Regions from separate parts of the Acetobacter aceti genome, predicted to be linked through region 4. Evidence: riboswitches for the same ligand, from Rfam matches in the RefSeq annotation. Region 4 holds a riboswitch; each other region holds the start of a gene.
What was found. A riboswitch is a leader RNA that binds a small molecule or an ion and turns the genes downstream of it on or off. The one in region 4 is predicted to bind cobalamin.
Positions count from the first base shown of each region.

Region 1: it holds a riboswitch for cobalamin, as region 4 does, so the genes downstream of both, A0U92_RS05205 (TonB-dependent receptor plug domain-containing protein) here and A0U92_RS00690 (DUF1636 family protein) in region 4, are expected to answer to the same signal.
Region 2: it holds a riboswitch for cobalamin, as region 4 does, so the genes downstream of both, A0U92_RS14355 (TonB-dependent receptor domain-containing protein) here and A0U92_RS00690 (DUF1636 family protein) in region 4, are expected to answer to the same signal.
Region 3: it holds a riboswitch for cobalamin, as region 4 does, so the genes downstream of both, A0U92_RS03945 (TonB-dependent receptor) here and A0U92_RS00690 (DUF1636 family protein) in region 4, are expected to answer to the same signal.

Region 1 is NZ_CP014692.1:1,138,630-1,142,842, forward strand. It holds gene pdxA (4-hydroxythreonine-4-phosphate dehydrogenase PdxA) at 1-522, shown strand, start outside; gene A0U92_RS05200 (pyridoxine 5'-phosphate synthase) at 519-1,250, shown strand; cobalamin riboswitch at 1,333-1,571, shown strand; gene A0U92_RS05205 (TonB-dependent receptor plug domain-containing protein) at 1,810-3,798, shown strand; gene A0U92_RS05210 (PACE efflux transporter) at 3,925-4,213, opposite strand, start outside.
Region 2 is NZ_CP014692.1:3,156,894-3,161,106, reverse strand. It holds gene A0U92_RS14360 (HoxN/HupN/NixA family nickel/cobalt transporter) at 228-1,277, opposite strand; gene A0U92_RS14355 (TonB-dependent receptor domain-containing protein) at 1,267-1,797, opposite strand; cobalamin riboswitch at 1,902-2,108, opposite strand; fluoride riboswitch at 2,237-2,314, shown strand; gene A0U92_RS14350 (universal stress protein) at 2,511-3,329, shown strand; gene crcB (fluoride efflux transporter CrcB) at 3,363-3,776, shown strand; gene A0U92_RS18365 (hypothetical protein) at 3,849-4,016, shown strand.
Region 3 is NZ_CP014692.1:848,997-853,209, reverse strand. It holds gene A0U92_RS03945 (TonB-dependent receptor) at 195-2,486, opposite strand; cobalamin riboswitch at 2,531-2,745, opposite strand; gene A0U92_RS03940 (APC family permease) at 2,914-4,213, opposite strand, start outside.
Region 4 is NZ_CP014692.1:164,482-168,694, forward strand. It holds gene A0U92_RS17605 (hypothetical protein) at 88-264, opposite strand; gene A0U92_RS00680 (CbtA family protein) at 261-557, opposite strand; cobalamin riboswitch at 1,217-1,442, shown strand; gene A0U92_RS00690 (DUF1636 family protein) at 1,555-1,962, shown strand; gene cobW (cobalamin biosynthesis protein CobW) at 1,959-3,020, shown strand; gene cobN (cobaltochelatase subunit CobN) at 3,028-4,213, shown strand, end outside.

The DNA of each region.
Region 1 (4,213 bases), 970 kb from region 4:
ATCCATGTCTCCCTGCGAGAGGCGCTTGATACGCTCACCGGAGACATGATTGTCGAGGCTGGTTTGACAACAGCCTATTCTTTGAAAAGGGATTTTGGAATTGCCCGGCCACGTCTTGCGGTCGCGGGACTTAACCCGCACGCGGGAGAGGACGGGATGATGGGCCGGGAAGAAATCGACATGATCATCCCGGCGATCGAACGTCTGCGTGCGGAAGGAGTGGATGTCGTCGGACCGATGCCTCCGGATACGATGTTCACCGACACCGCGCGTCAGAAATATGACGCAGCACTCTGTATGTATCACGATCAGGCATTGATCCCCATCAAGACCCTCGATATGGCGCATGGTGTGAATGTCACGCTCGGGCTGCCCGTTGTCCGTACATCCCCGGACCACGGCACAGCGTTCGATATCGCGGGAAAAGGCATTGCGGCGGCCACCAGTCTTGTTGCGGCGCTGCGTCTCGCTCATGTCTTGTCTGAAAATCGTCTGAATTATAAAGAAGGATTGCTTTCATGATCCAGCGTCAGCGTCTTGGTGTGAATATTGATCACGTCGCCACGATCCGTAATGCACGTGGGGGCACGCACCCTGACCCGGTGGAAGCGGCGTTGCTCGCCGTCAAGGCAGGTGCTGATGGTATCACCGCCCATCTCCGCGAAGACAGGCGACATATTCGTGATGAGGATCTGAACCGTCTCCGCACGACCGTGCGAGCGCCTCTTAACATGGAAATGGCGGCGACGCAGGAAATGGTAGCGCTCGCCTGCAAGCTGAAGCCACATGCGAGCTGCATCGTGCCGGAACGGCGGGAGGAAGTGACGACCGAAGGTGGTCTGGATGTTGCTGGCCAGACCGCTGGTCTGGTGCCGATGATCAGAAAACTTCGTGAAAATGGCATCAGGGTTTCTCTGTTTGTTGATCCTGACCCGGAACAGATTGCCGCCTCCGCCGCTGTGGGAGCCGTTGTGGTCGAACTCCATACAGGCGCCTATGCTCATGGCAGGGATGGAGAACTCGCCCGTCTGAAAGTGGCTGCGTCACAGGCGGCGGGGCTGGGGCTGGAAGTGCATGCCGGTCATGGTCTGAGCTTTGGCAATGTCGCGCCGGTGGCCGCCATTCCGGAAATCGTGGAACTGAACATAGGGCATTTTCTGATCGGACAGGCGATCTTCGACGGGCTTCCGGCTGTTGTGCAGGAAATGCGGCGGCTTATGGATGCGGCTCGCGCTGCTCCGGCTGCCTGAGGGCTTTCGATGTTGTGGTGTTGACGCAACAGTCTGTGACACGGCTACACAGATATGATTGACTCGCTGTGACCGCTCTATAAATCATTTCTTTCATGATGGTTCCCATACGGCGCGTACAGGTCGCGTCCGAGGGATGAAAAGGGAACCGGGTGAGGTGGCTGCGTGGCCGCCAAGGCCCGGGCTGCCCCCGCAACTGTAAGCGGTTGGGATAGCTGTCCGGCGTAAAGTCGGCTCACTGGAGCATTTTTCTCCGGGAAGGGAAGGGCTGTCTCTCCAAAAACCGCGAGCCAGGAGACCTGCCATCATACCGGATGTTGTGGACGAGACGTGTCGGACGGGGTGATCTGGCAGGTTGGAACGGTTGTGTGAAACATGACCTCCTTTTGCTCGTGGCAACGCAGACAACCACGAGCTGATCGTAATGCCCTTTCGCGCGCTCCTTTTGACCGGTGCTTCATTTTTCTCGGCACTTCTTGCAACGACTGCCCCGGCTCATGCCTCTGCGACTGAGAGCGGAAAGACGGTGGCGGCCCATCCAGCAGTCAGGAATACTGACATGCCCGGTATCCGCTCCATGCTCTCTGAGCATACTGACTCCTGGCCCGAATCCATCACGGTCAGCGCCGCCCGTCGTCCGATCAAGGCTGACGAGATCGGCACGGCCATGACGATCATCACCGAACAGCAGATTCAGACGCAGCAACGGCGGTCCCTGTCAGATATTCTGGAAAGACAACCGGGCCTGAACGTGGTGCAGACCGGTGGAATGGGCGGCCTGACAGCCATCTTCATGCGCGGAAGCAATGCCAACGAGGTGAAGGTTCGTCTCGACGGCATGGATATGAACGACGGAAGCAATGCCACCGGCGCGTTCGATCCGGCGCAGTTCATGACGGACGGACTGGGACGGATCGAGATTCTTCGAGGCCCGCAGAGCGGCCTTTACGGCGCGGACGCCATGGCAGGCGTGATCGATATGACCACGGCGAAAGGGCAGGGACGTGTGAAGGCTTTCGCGCGCATGGAAGGTGGGTCTTACGGGACCTTCAATCAGGTGCTGGGTGCGCGGGGCAGCCTTGACCGTTTCCACTATAATGTCGAACTGTCGCACTACAGACAGGTCGGGTTCCACAGCATTCCCCGTTATATCGAACGGTATGCCAGCATCTTTTCCAATGTGACGAAAGAGCAGCGCGATCGGGGCAATACCTACGACAATCGCAGCGCGAATGTCCGTATGGACTACGATGTGACGGATAATTTTGATCTCGGTCTTACATCGCGTCTTATGCAGAGTAATTACCGTTCGTATGGTTCTTACGATATGCTGGATGAAGTCTACGGGGACGCCCAGCATGAACGCGAGCGGACGATCCAGAATGAGGCCGTTGTCCGTGGGACGGCGCATCTGCGATCCTGGGATGGCCTGTTCGATCAGGTGATCGGGCTGGGTTACATGACCAACTGGCGGAACTTCACCTATACCGGCACAGGTTCTGATGGAGGCGCGCGTCTCTATGATCCGAACTACTATCGTTCTTCACGTCTGAAGATTGACTGGCACGGTACGCTGGATCTCAAGAAATACGGTTCGTTTCTTGTGGGCGCCGAGCATTTCCACGAGACCTATTACGGTAACCAGAGCGACGGGACGGGAACGAATGACGCGCCTTACAGCGCCCGCGCCACCATGGATACGACAGCAGGCTACGGTCAGTATCAGGGAAACTGGAATCGGATTCTTTATGGTGCAGCCAATGTCCGTTATGATTCCAATTCCCGCTACGGACATTATGTGACATGGCGCGTGGCGCCTGCCATCCATATTCCCGGCACAGGAACCATCATCAAGGCCAGTGCGGGCAGCGGCTTTCACGGTCCGTCGCTCTATCAGCTTTTTGGAAAGCTGAATGGTAGCTACTACAATTATCAGGGAAATCAGAATCTAAGGGCCGAACGCCTGATCGGTTACGATGTGACTGTCGAGCAGAAACTGGCTCATGACCGGGTGCATTTTGGCGCGACATGGTATGAAAATCATGTCCGTAATCTGATTCAGTCAACGGCGACTTATTCCGCCTATACGTCAACATATTCTTACGCCAATGTGGATCGTGCCCGCATGTTCGGTGTCGAGGCGTTCCTGAACTGGAAAGCTCTCGATAATCTTGAGTTCAACCTCAACTACACCTGGACTCACGCGCGCGACACGACGGATGATCAGCCACTTCAGCGTCGCCCGCAGCATAAGTTCAATTTCAACACGACATGGAAGCCGGTCAAGGATCTCACCTTGTCTGGTAATATTCTTTATGTCAGTGGCTGGCGGGATTATCCGGTCTACGCGGCGAACGGCAGCTATTGTGTAATCTGTGCCAAAGGGCATGGCTATTTCACCATTGATCTGGCTGCCAGCTATCAGATCAACCGCTTCCTGACGGTTTTTGCTCGTGCCGACAACCTTCTGAACCGGCAGTTTGAAAATCCTGTTGGATATCTACAGCAGGGCCGGGCTGGTTATGGTGGCTTTACCCTGAGTTACTGAGGCGCGTTTTGCTGCAAATGGTGTGAGGCCGTGAAAGAGGCTGCCCGCAACGCGGGCAGCAGGCCGAGAAAGGACAATATGGAATTGTTTGTTTTGTATCACCTGTGTTTCCGGAAATCAGCCAGGTTACTCTGCCGGCATAACTGAAGTCGGTCGTGTGGTGGTATGCCCAACAGGAAATATCGAATCATAAGCCATATTAAATGCAAACGCATAAACCAGATAAAAGAGCGCGATCGACATGCTGAGCGAGAAGGCAAGCGTGATTGAGACGCCAAGATAAAGCGCAATCGCTGGAAGCAGGACAATCTGCAGTCCAGCCTCAAACAGCACTGTATGCAGAAGCCTTACAGTGATGGTTTTACTGGTTGCCCCCCTGAGGCGAAGCATGGCGTGGTCGAAAAGCAGATTATAG
Region 2 (4,213 bases), 730 kb from region 4:
GGTCTGGATGTTTCACACACTGAAAGCAGGGGAGGGCTTCGCCCTGCTTTCGGAAAAGACGACAGCCGCTTTGTCTGCCTGCTTCAACAGGTCGGGATCAAAGGGACTGTGTCCCTTTGTGGGATGCGGGGCAAAGCCCTGAAAGCGTATTTGCCAGGCAGAGAAACGCTTTATTTAACGAATTGCGACAACCTCGGGTGTCACTCATTGAAAGAGCACCCGAACCTTTACTCCGATCTTCCAGCAGTATTTTTATACTTCCCGTAACGATAGATGATGGCGGAACCCGCCCATGCCAGAGCGAAGAGCGCGATCACAATAAAGCCAAGTGTATTGAAGCTCTCTCCCAACGACGCCATCATGTTCCAGAGCTTTCCCTGTATGTTGAACTGGTCAGCAATAAGGTTGAGCGTCTCGATGCTGCCGATGATGAGCGCGACGAGCACGGAAACCAGAGTGATGGCGATATTGTAACGGAGTTTGCGCAGGGGATCGACAAAAGCCCACTGGTAAGCGCCCGTCATCAGCACCCCGTCCGCCGTGTCAATGAGAGACATTCCCGCCGCAAAAAGCGCTGGAAAAACCATAATGGATGCAAGGGCGATACCATGGCTGGCTTCGGATGCCGACAGGCCCAGCAGGGACACCTCTGTTGCCGTGTCGAAGCCCAGGCCGAAGAGGAATCCGAGAAAAAACATATGCCAGCTTTTGGAAACCAGCTTGAATAGCGGTCTGAGAAACCGCGCCAGCACGCCTTTCTGCTCCAGAAGTTTCTCGATGCTGTCAGGCTTTTCCTCAGGGTGCTTTTTGGCGTTTCGGTAGGTCTTCCAGGTTGAGAGCAGAACCAGAAGATTGATCAGGGCCAGAACGAACAGGAAGGTTGCCGAAACAACCGTGCTGATCACACCTCCTATATCTCGCCACGCATCGAGGCGATCCTGCAGGGTGTGTGACAGCATGATCGTGCTGAATGTCGCAATCATGACAATTGTCGAATGTCCCATCGCAAACCATAGACCCAGCGTCAGGGGGCGTTTGCCCGCCTGTATGAGCTGGCGGGTCACGTTATCGATGGCGGCGATATGGTCCGCATCCACGGCGTGTCTGAGTCCGAACCCGTAGGCAATGAGGGCATTGCCCAGCAGAACGGGGGAGTGTCTGAAAAGCACCAGTGCCCATATCCAGATTCCCAGATTGGCAAGAAGCAGACAGATTCCCAGCACGATGATCCGGAGACGGAGAGCGGGCTTGTGCCCTTGCGCGAGATCAGACGCCATACTGCACCGCAGATCGCGCCGAGATCGGCTTAATGGGATGGCCGGTTGCTCCGGACTGCGCCGCCGAGGCCGGTCTCAGGCGGTAATCATAGGCGTATTGCGCGGCGTAGGCATGGGCATTGAAGACGCTGGCTTCCAGTTTGAGAGTCTTCGTGAAGCGGTAACTGATGTTCAGATTGACCTCCTGATAGCCCTTCGATCGCAGACTGTTGTCTTCAACCAGTGGATAACCGCCAGGCCAGCGGACCTGCAGGCCGCCATACCATGGCCCATGATCAGCAATGATACCAAAGGACCAGACAAAGCTGGGCGCGTTTGTCACATGGTGTCCGTCAATGCCGTAGCTGGCCAGATTTCTAGCCTGATAGCGCGCCTTCGCAAAAGACAGATCGGTAGACGGCCTTCCAACCAGAAAAGAGAAGCAAAGGGGGAGCGCTGGATAGTGTTGATGCAAAGCCAATCGTTGCGGACGAAGGTCGCCGTCACGTTCGTTGTGCCTGTCCGGAAACAGTAAAGCCATCTGATGCCTGTTCGGTATGACAGGAACAGGGCAGAAGCGTTCGCACACAGTTCTCCAGACGGGGAACCGCAATGCCCGACACAGCCGCCCCGGGCACCCCGCCGGTGGTTGAAACATGCATGGCAGGTCTCCTGGCTCATGGGTCATCGCGGCCAATCAGTCTTCCCGGAAATAAACGGTTTCCAGTGACATACAGGCGATTGGCAACTCGCCATTTACAGTTGCGGGGGCAGCGCCGGCATTATACCGGACTTCCCTCTTAGCTTCTTCCTGCAAAAACAGAATGAAGAACCATACAGAATGTACCAGAACTGCAATGACCTCATCATGTCAATGCTGGATACGCGTCGGCATTCCGGATGTTGGCCCTGATGCCTGCCAGTGAGTGTCGATTTTCCTGTCAGGTTGCTTGACGAAAGGCTGTCACGCTTGCACACTGGCAGCAGAAGGCAATGGATTCTGCCTGACCTTTCCGAAGGTCAAACCGCTCAACGGAGCTGATGATTCCTACCTCGCTAAAGAAGCGCCGAGGGAGGGGTCTGTCCAGAATCATGAGTCATCTTTTTTCCAGAAACCGTCATGCACAAAATCTGCTTCGACGGGGTGTGCATTATCCTGTGGCCTTGCGAGAAATCATGCAGGCATCCTTGCGGCCACGCCAAGAAAATAGCCGGATTTCCGGACAGCATTCTTAAGTCACAGGGAAAGTGGCCATGCGCATTCTCGTCATTCTTGATCGCCCTGAGACAGCGCTTTTCACGCTGGAAACAACACGTCTTCTTTTGAAAAAAATCCCTGATTCTGATGTCAGGATTCTTCATCCACGTGCTGCTGTCGATCCAAGATTCCAGTCACCGGATGAAGGTCTTCCCACTGTCGATGAAAGGACACGATTTGAGAGCGAGGGAATGGCTCGATCTTTTGCCTTGCACAAGATTTTTGAACAGTGGCTTGCCTCTTCACATCCATCGGGAGTCATTGAGTGGAGTGAGGTCTCCGGTGTCCCCCGAAAGCTTGTCGCTGATCAGGCCGCGCAGGCTGATCTGACAGTCCTGGGCCGTCCACTTGCCGATGATCCTGATTATATCAGACAGGCTTTTGATGGAGCGTTATATGATGCTCAGGCGACAGTGCTCATCACCCCGCTTCAGCACAGGCAGACTGTGGCGGTTCACCCGGTGATTGCATGGCATCCGTCATCCAGTCTGGATCAACTCATCCTTCAGGCGCGCCCACTGCTGGAACGGGCTTCCCGCGTCACATTCATTATTGGCGAAACACGGGAGAATGAAGAGCAGACACCGGAAATCGTTCAGGTTCTGCGTTCTGAAAATATCGAAGTTTCCGTTGATCGTTTCATAATTTCCTCCTCCATTGCCGGAGAGGAGATCAGAAAACGCGCCCTTTCAGCCGGAGGCGATCTTCTGATCATGGGGGCTTACACCCACTCGCATTTTCTCGAATGGCTTTTCGGTGGCGTGACGCAGGATATCCTTGCGCACGATACTCTTCCCATTCTGACGCACCACTGAAACAGAGTTCCCGGACCGGAGACAGAACAGGATATGCCCACAACCCTACTACCGACGATCCTTATTGCGCTGGGCGGGGCCGCAGGAACCCTTCTGCGATACTGGATCGGCCTCGCGATGGCGCGCTGGAGCCAGTCGCTTCCCTGGGGAACTATTCTGATCAATGTGACCGGTTCTTTCGCCATTGCTTTCTTCGCCGGGCTGACGGCGGGTGGCGGGCGTCTACAGGTCTCCGATACCGCCCGTCTGGTGTTCATGGTGGGTATCTGCGGAGGCTATACGACGTTCTCCTCCTTCAGCCTTCAGACACTTGATCTGCTCCGCAATGGAACTCCTGAACGTGCCCTTCTGAATATCGGATTGTCCGTCGCGCTCTGCATGATGTCTGTTGCGGCAGGGTATTTTGCTGCACAGGCTCTTAATCAGGTTCATTCCGCTGTGGGATGAGTGCCTGATCAGCCAGTTTTCCTCTGCGCCCTGCGATATATTTCTGCGTAACGCCCTGACCGCACTGGTTCTGTGGCCATCGCTGGCGGTGCGTCATGGATCGTGGCGTTCGCGGCGGGGGTGTTCGTTCTCCCCGCCGCTTTCCCCGCCGGTCTGGGTGGCGAACTTGCAGACCGGATGGACAGGGCCCGGCTGATCCGCATCCTGAAAATGTCCGAAATCCCGATCGCCTGCTGCTGACCGGACAGAAGGGAGCGACAGTGCCGGAACTTGGCGTGGTCGGACTGGCTGTTCTCTCATGCCATCTCGGATGGCATGTTTGTCACATAAATCTCACGATCAAAAAAATCATTCTTCACACGACAGTTTTCTGAATGGTCGATGGGCTTTGATGACAGCGCAGAGAGGGAGCCCTGCCCCGTTTGTCCGCTTCATGA
Region 3 (4,213 bases), 680 kb from region 4:
TAACGATACCCGACGCACACCATGACGCCATCAGGAGACAGAGGCAGATTCCCATCCACCGATGGATCAGAAAAAGTTTTCGGATGAGATATTTTTTTGTAAACATCATTGTTCCGAAAAGAGAGTTCCACGGGCTGCCCGATGAAAGCAACCCGATGGGAAACTCTCAATCTTCTGTAAACACAGGCAGATGCTCAGAAGCCGGCCTGCATGCTGATGGAAAAGGAACGCGGCGCCCCAAGCAGAACCTGTCCGGAATATCCCGTATCGGCCCACTGAACGAAATGCTTGTTACCGATATTGTCGATACGACCATACAGGGTGATGCCTTTGTAGGCGTGCCACGCTGCGAAAACATTGACCAGAGCATAATCTTTCATGGTCAGCGTGTTGGCGTAGTCTCCTTTTCGGGCTGAAACATACCGCATGCCAGCGCCAAGATCGAGCGGCAGCCCCCGGACACGCGACCAGATCCCCCAGAGGTTGGCGGTCACAGCCGGTACATTGGGAACCTGATTGCCGGAAGCGTCCACTGTCGCACTCGGATGGAAAGAACCGTAGCGGGACCATGTGTAGGCGACATTCCCGTTAAAGCTGAAATGCCGGTTGAGAATGAGATCCCCCTGCCATTCCACGCCGCGAGACTTCTGCACGCCGGCAGTCGCGACGGTATCCGGTCCGGTCGTGACAAGAATACGCGTGCGGCGAATGTCATACAAAGCCAGTGTCGTGGTGAAGCGCCCGTCCAGCGCGGAGGCTTTCACACCGATTTCACCCTGTCGCGCATGGCTGAGACGCGAGAACTGACCACGGTTGGCCGTGAAAAGATTGGAACCCGGCGGGTCTTCCCCTGTCGTGTAAACCCCATAAACGCTGATGTTTTTTGTAATATCGTAAACGGGACCAATCCTGAAATTATCCGGATTATAGTGACCGCGGAAACTGGTGCTGGCGTTGAAACTGCCATCCTGCCTGTAGTTCTGCCGATTGAGCGACAACCAGTCATACCGGAAACCGCCAACGAGCCTCAGCGTCTCACGAATTGTCAGGACATCTTCCAGAAACAGTCCGGCCTGTACCATTGTCGTGGGTGATTTATTGAACGGATATTCGCCTGCGAACGATCCCAGCGCCGTCTGCTCCGGGCCTGCCAGAGAAACGCTGTCAGCATAGGTGGCGTCAGGAAAACCACGATTGCGGATAAAGCGGAGATAGTAAGCATCTCCTCCCAGAATAAATCGATTTTTCATGCCAGAAACAGAAGAATCAAAACTGGCGTAAAGACTGCTGCCCACCTGATGCTGATTTTGGAAAACGTAGAAACGGTCGCGTGCAATTCGTCCTTGTCCGATGGCGTTCCCAGAGGCGTCAACCCTGCCTGCATCCACCATATAACTCAGACTCTCGGCGTTATTCCAGCGCCTTTTGGAATAGATGAAATAACTGCTGCCATGCAGTGAAATCGACGGCGTAGCCTGCCAGTCAAGATGGAGGGTGGGCGTCGCATTGACCGACCCGGCCTCGGCGTTGCGGACATTATAATACTTCCACATTTCTTTACGGGTAATGCCGAGCCCCCTGGTGGAATTTACCAGTCCACCAACACGTCCCCCGGTCTGTCCAATATCGACCAGAGGCGTGCCGTAATAGGTGGAAAGCCGATCCGTGAGATAGTCCATGCCCAGCCGGGCAGTGAATTTTGAAGTCGGCTTCCACAGCAGGGTTGTCGTGAAATCATTGGAATGAGGATCAGCGCCCTTCACAAATCCATCCGAAGATGTGCGGCTGAAATCCGCCCGGATGGCCAGTGTGTTCGTGATCGGCAGGGACCCTCCGACGCCGGCATTCCATGTATTGAAACTTCCATAGGAAAGAAGTGCGTTTGCATGAGGCGCGTCAAAAGTTGGATTACGTGTCCGCATATCCACTGTTCCGCCAACAGCTCCCTGTCCATACAGAACGGATGATGGACCTTTGAGGATCTGAACACTTTCCAGATTGAACGCGTTCTGCGGCCGGTTCACCATGGTTGTAGGACCGAAATAGGTTCCATCCCGCAGGATCTGCACCTGATTACCGGTAAAACCACGCATCATGAACTGGGCAGGACTGCCCGGCCCGCCGCCCGACGATACGCCGGGAGCACTATCACCGGCATCTTCCGCCTGAGCATAACCGCGCTGCATCATGACATCATGTTCGATCACATTGATGGTGGCGGGAGAGTGCTGGATGGAAAGGCCAAGCTTGCCACCGATAGCGGTCGTCTGCCGCAACTGGGGCTGCCTGCCCTGGATTTTGATATTTTCAGCGTGTCCGGCGGGCACAGCTTTATGAGGCGGGGACTGTATCTTTCCCGACCGCTCCGCCGTTGCGGCATGAGCGGTGAAGAGACAGGTCAGGCTGACGGCCATGAAACCAATGTGGCGTGATACGGGATGCACGGTGATGCTCCGACAGAACGTCACCACAGCGGAGACCAGCATTACGTTGGCCTCGCCCCTGAAACCCCCCGTTCAGCGGCCCTGTCCGTGACTCCGTTGCCGTGGCAGGTCTCCTAGCTTACCGGTCATCGATCTGACGAAAAACCTTCCCGGACCGCCTCGCGACAGTATCCAGTGGTGTTCAGACAATCGTCAGCCTCGCGGCATACAGTTGCGGGGACAGCACCGGCCTGACACCGGTTTCCCTCTTAGCCACCACAGCAGACAAGCGACATGGCGGACCACAAGCAATCAGGATGTGATACTGCCGCTCACAATTCTGTCAACGTCCGGAAGCGGCTCTGATGCAGGGAATGGCGTGGCGAAAACATATGTCATTATTGTCTTCATGAAGTCCTGATCATGGTGAGCAATGGTTCCAGAGCCCACCATGATCAGGATGATGCCTTGTCCAATCAGCGGCAGACGGTCAGGCCAGTTCCCTCAGCGCCTCAAACCGGCGGGGATATCTGCTCTTCATGTGACTGGCGAGACCATACCCGCCGATAAAGGTTACGATCACCAGAAAACCGATACCCCACGCAGCGATGGAGGCGTTATCCCCACCGATCAGGGCAGGAAGGTTGGCAACCGCAATCCACAGGCATGCCAGAAGACCAATAAGTCCTCCGATGGGCGCAATCAATGTATGCCAGACATTTCCAAGCCCCTTGCTGCGGACATTGAAGAACACAAGAACCGATATGCAGGTCAGGGACAGGATGACCATGTAACCCAGCGTTCCGGCTGTCGCGCCCCACGCATAGATCTGTGTCACCGGGTCAAGACCGAGAATCAGCAGGATGAGCAATCCGCCGAAAGAGGTGCAGGACTGCACAAGGGAAGAAACGTGGGGAGAGGAATGATCTGCGTGCACATTGGAAATACCGGCAGGCAGCACGCCGTAACGGGACATGATGTACTGGTATCGCACCACGACGTTGTGCAGGGCGAGAATGCAGGCAAAAAGGCTCGTTATAAGCAGAACATTGACGATATCCTCGCTGACCTGCCCCATATAGGAACGGATCAGCAGCAGATACATGTCGCCGGTATGCTCATTGGCCATGGGAACGACTGAATCCAGTCCGAAACCGGCGACCTCGCACCACATTGAAATGACGTAGAAAAGACCCACGCCAAATACCGCCGCGTAAGTGGCACGGGGAATGGTCACATCGGGATTGCGGGCTTCCTCCCGAAAGATCACGGTCGATTCAAAACCGATGAAGCAGTAGATGGCGAACATGATGCCAAGACCGGGTGAACCGGACAGCGCGGCATGAGCCGTAAAAGGCTCGACCGACAGGGACGAAACACCCTTTGTCGCCACGATAACGAGATCGGCCAACAGAACGACGCCCACTTCCAGAACCAGCGCAATACCGAGAAACCGTGAACTCATCTCGATATGTCGGTATCCCAGAAAACCCGCGATCGCGACGACGGCTATGGACAGGAGCCACCACGGAACGGAAAATCCAAGTGCATTATGCAGAAGTTCGCTTAATGTGTAGCCGATATAGGCTTCCAGGGCGATCACGATGAAGCTGTAGGACGCTGCCGCCATCGTGGCGGACGCAAGGCCGATCTGCCTTCCAAGTCCCTTCTGGATATAGGCGTAGAATGCTCCCGCGTTCGCCACGTAACGCGACATGAAAATGAAGCCCGCGGTGAACAGATACATGATGAACGTCGCGATGGCGGCATCCAGAGGGGCTGCAATCCCG
Region 4 (4,213 bases):
GAGAAGTTTTTGATGATCCATCAGAAGCTGCCATTCGGATTTTGTACGCAGGTTTTTACGGTAATTTGTCTGCCATAGTTCCAAAGATCATTCCAATTGCTGACCATAGGATGACTGAGTGCCTATAGCAGCTTCTCTGATCTGAAACGCCCCAAAGCCATCGCAGGGAGATTCGATAGTATTTTGCTGATGTCGGGCAGAATCAACTGCAACATAAACAAAAATCCTATGAAGAAAATTCCTGCACTGCTCGATCTGTTTCATGTTTCAGATCTTTTGACGAGTAGCCTGGCTGTCAGAATTGAAATTACGGTACAGCAGGCAGACAACAGGATCGTCTCGAAATAGACATCGGTAAGCAGGCTGATTGTTTCTGGATTGCCGACGGCAGGTGGGTTGGGTGGACGCTTCAGATCTGGTGGCAGTGCCATGATGATGAAACAGGCAATGGCAATGAGCAGGGTGTCGGCACGGGGAGAGGGATGCCCAATCCAAATCCGTCCATAAACCACGGTGAAAGCGAGTGAGAACGGGCCTCCATAAGCTGTGCCAGGCATGACGAACCCGTGCATGGGCTTGAAATGGCCCGACTGACCATCTCAGGCTCTGGAGGCATTCAGATCAACGCATCCCGCGACTGTTAAAATATGAGAGCGTGCACAATCTCAGGCTTTCCGAACGGATGGACAGGCAGGAAGCGAGATCCACGCTTGGACTCCGGGGTCAGGCGTCATTCGGCCATTGAAATTTAATGGCAGAGCAAGCTGGCAAAGTGGCGGGCATCACGCGTGAATGCGTGAACCCTATTGCCAGAAAACGGGAGGTCCTTTCCTGTTCGGCCTCGGCGACGCAGAGTAGCGCAACATTAAGTGGTAGTCCGAAAATCGCCCCAAGATGCAATGGCACGAAACAGAATGGTCTTCGGGCGGATATGGATGACGGAATGGAGCAAACCACGGACTGGCTTATGATGACTTCGCCGGGGAAAAATCTGTTCCGCGTTCAACTGAGAGGCAGGATCTGCCTTCCCTCGCTTCGGAAAGGAATATTACAGGGATGCGACCGTGTCGGGTTTTCACCGGCATTCAGGCAGAATATTTTTCAGGCCTTCATGACACAGCCGAGTCAGCCGGAAAGCATGTTCGGCAGAGGTTCCTGTATCATTGGATGAAATTCTGAACAGAGAGAAAGCTGCTTTGACAGCCCCCTACACCACCGATAGACAGGTGGTGATGGTGTTCCGCAAGGAACTGAAAAGGGAAGCCGGTGCGGTCATGCATCAAATCCGGCGCTGCCCCCGCAACTGTAGACGGTTTGTGACACCTCTTCTTTCTCCCGTCATGGGGAGAACGCCACTGGAAGTTTCCGGGAAGGCGGCGAGGTTGTCCGGGACATATGTCCCGACCGTGAGCCAGGAGACCTGCCGTCATGAATAAGGAATGTCATGGACCGGCGGGGTGCCCGGATCATGAGGGCCTGCGTCCGTCGTATGCCCCCTCCCGGTGGAGGCCTCGCTGACCGCACCCTGTTTTTGCAAGGACGCAAGGACAGGACATGAATGATCTGCCTGCCAGAACGCCCGAAGAGTCACAGGTGGAACGCCCTGCTCTTCATATCTGTGTGACATGCCTCCGTCCTGACCCGGACGGCGTGCCGCTTGGGCGCACCCTTTATGAGACATTATGCGACAGGGCCGACGCGGGGCACGTGATCCTGCAGCCGGTCCTGTGTCTGGCCGCCTGTGGCAGTGGCTGCACGGCGACCATCTCCATGCCAGGAAAATGGGCCTGGCTGCTTGGCCATCTTGATCCCGCAAAAGCCGATGATCTGCTGACCTACGCAGGCCTTTATGCGGCGTCGAAAACCGGCGCAGTCATGCCGTCCAAACGTCCTTCCTCCCTGAACGACATGATTCTGGGCCGTTTTCCAGCCCTGCTTCCCACATCACAGGAGCCGACATGAATTCCATAGCCCCAACGTCCACACCTGCCATCGGTGTAAAGATTCCTGTCACCGTGATCACCGGTTTTCTGGGAGCAGGCAAGACCACTCTGCTGCGGAATCTCCTTTCGCAGGCGCACGGACGGCGGATCGCCGTCGTGGTCAATGAATTCGGTTCGTTGGGGATCGATGGCGAAACCCTGCGCTCCTGCGGCATTGAAGGTTGCCCGGATGAGGACATTGTCGAACTCACCAATGGCTGCCTGTGCTGCACCGTTGCGGACGATTTCCTGCCGACCATGCGCGCGCTGATCGATCGCCCGCAGCCGCCTGAGCACATCGTCATCGAAACATCGGGTCTCGCCCTGCCGAAGCCACTGCTCAAGGCGTTCGGCTGGCCGGATATCCGCACACGAATGACTGTGGACGGCGTCATCACGCTGGTCGACACACCAGCCGTCGCGGCGGGGCGTTTTGCTGATGACCCGGAGGCGATTGCCGCCCAGCAGGCAGCTGACCCTTCTCTCGATCACGACAATCCGCTGGCGGAAGTGTTTGAGGATCAGCTCCTCTCTGCCGATCTGGTGGTGCTGAACAAGACAGATCTGCTGGACGAGGCAGAACTGGAAGCCGTGGAAGCGGAGATCACCGCGCTGTTGCCACTTAAGCGGGTGATGCTGCGTGCCGTGGAGGGCAGGCTTGATCCGGCCGTGCTGCTTGGACTTGAAGCCGGTGCGGAAGATGATCTCACGGCGCGCCCGTCTCATCATGATGGTGCGGACGAGCATGAGCATGATGATTTCGACTCGTTTGTCGTCGCCGTCCCCGAGCAGATCAGCGCGGATGCCTTTGTGAAGCGTCTGACGGAAGTGGCGGTCCAGTTCGATATCCTGCGTCTCAAGGGTTTTGCTGCCGTAAAAGGTAAGGCGATGCGACTGGCGGTGCAGGGTGTGGGAGGGCGGATGCGCTACGTCTTCGACAAGCCGCTGACCGGCGACGACCGTACGGGGCGCCTCGTCGTCATTGGCCAGAAAGGGCTGGATTGTCAGGCCATCGAAGCGACCTTGCAGGCGGTCTGAATTTCTCATGCACCTGCTTGTCCGGGATCAGCAGTCGATTGACGAACAGGACGTGGCCGAAGATCTCGACCACGCACCTGCCGATGTCATCGTTCTGTCGTTCACGGACAGCGATCTGCTCTCCCTTGAGCGGGCCTATGACAGAATGGCGGAGCCGGGCTTTTCGCTCCGGCTGGTGAATCTTGGCCGGCTGCGTCATCCCATGTCGATTGATCTGTATATCGAACAGACCGTTGCGCATGCGCGATGCGTGGTTATCCGTCTTCTGGGTGGCGTGGATTACTGGCGGTATGGCGTCGAGGAAGTGGCGTCCTGCTGCCGCGCGCAGGATATTCCGCTTGCCTTGCTGCCCGGTGACGACCGGGAGGATGTCCGGCTGGCGGCATGGTCAACGGCAGAAGATGGAATCTGCCAGCGGCTGGCCGGTTTTCTGAAGGAGAGCGGCCCACGCAATATCCATGAAGCCCTGCAACTCATGCGTCATGCCGCAGGGTTGGGTGAAGATGACGGCGCATTGCCGGAGGGTCTTCCTGCTGTCGGTATTTACCGGCAGGCCGGGCATGGTCTTCCATTACGTGCCACACTGGTTTTCTATCGCGCACATCTGCTCTCGGGTGATACGGCCGCCATCGATGTGCTGGCTGACACGCTGGAACAGCACGGCATGGCGACTGAAGTGGTGTTCGTCTCTTCGTTGAAACAGACGGAAGTCGCGCAGTGGATCGAGCACCGGCTGCTCGTGACAGCCCCCGATATCGTGCTCAACGCGACGGTTTTCGCTGTCCGGGGAGAGGGAATGGCGGCGTCCCCCCTTGAAGCGGCTGGCGTGACGATCCTGCAACTCGTGCAGCCCGCTTCTACGGAGCGGGCATGGCGGGAGAGTTTTCGTGGTCTGGGTCAGTCCGATCTGGCCATGCAGGTCGTGCTGCCCGAGCTGGACGGTCGCATAGCGACAGTGCCTGTTTCCTTCAAGGAGGAAGCGGCTGCCGGTCATCCGGCGCGTCGAAAAGCATGGCGTTCTGGAATCGACGCAGTGGTGCGGCAGGCATCGGGATGGGCGCGTCTTGGACATATCGCCGCAGTTGATCGGAAACTGGCAATCATCCTGTCCGATTATCCCGGCGCAAGTGACGAAGGAGGTTCTGCGCAGGTCGCGCATGCTGTCGGGCTCGACAGCTTTGCAAGTCTGTCCT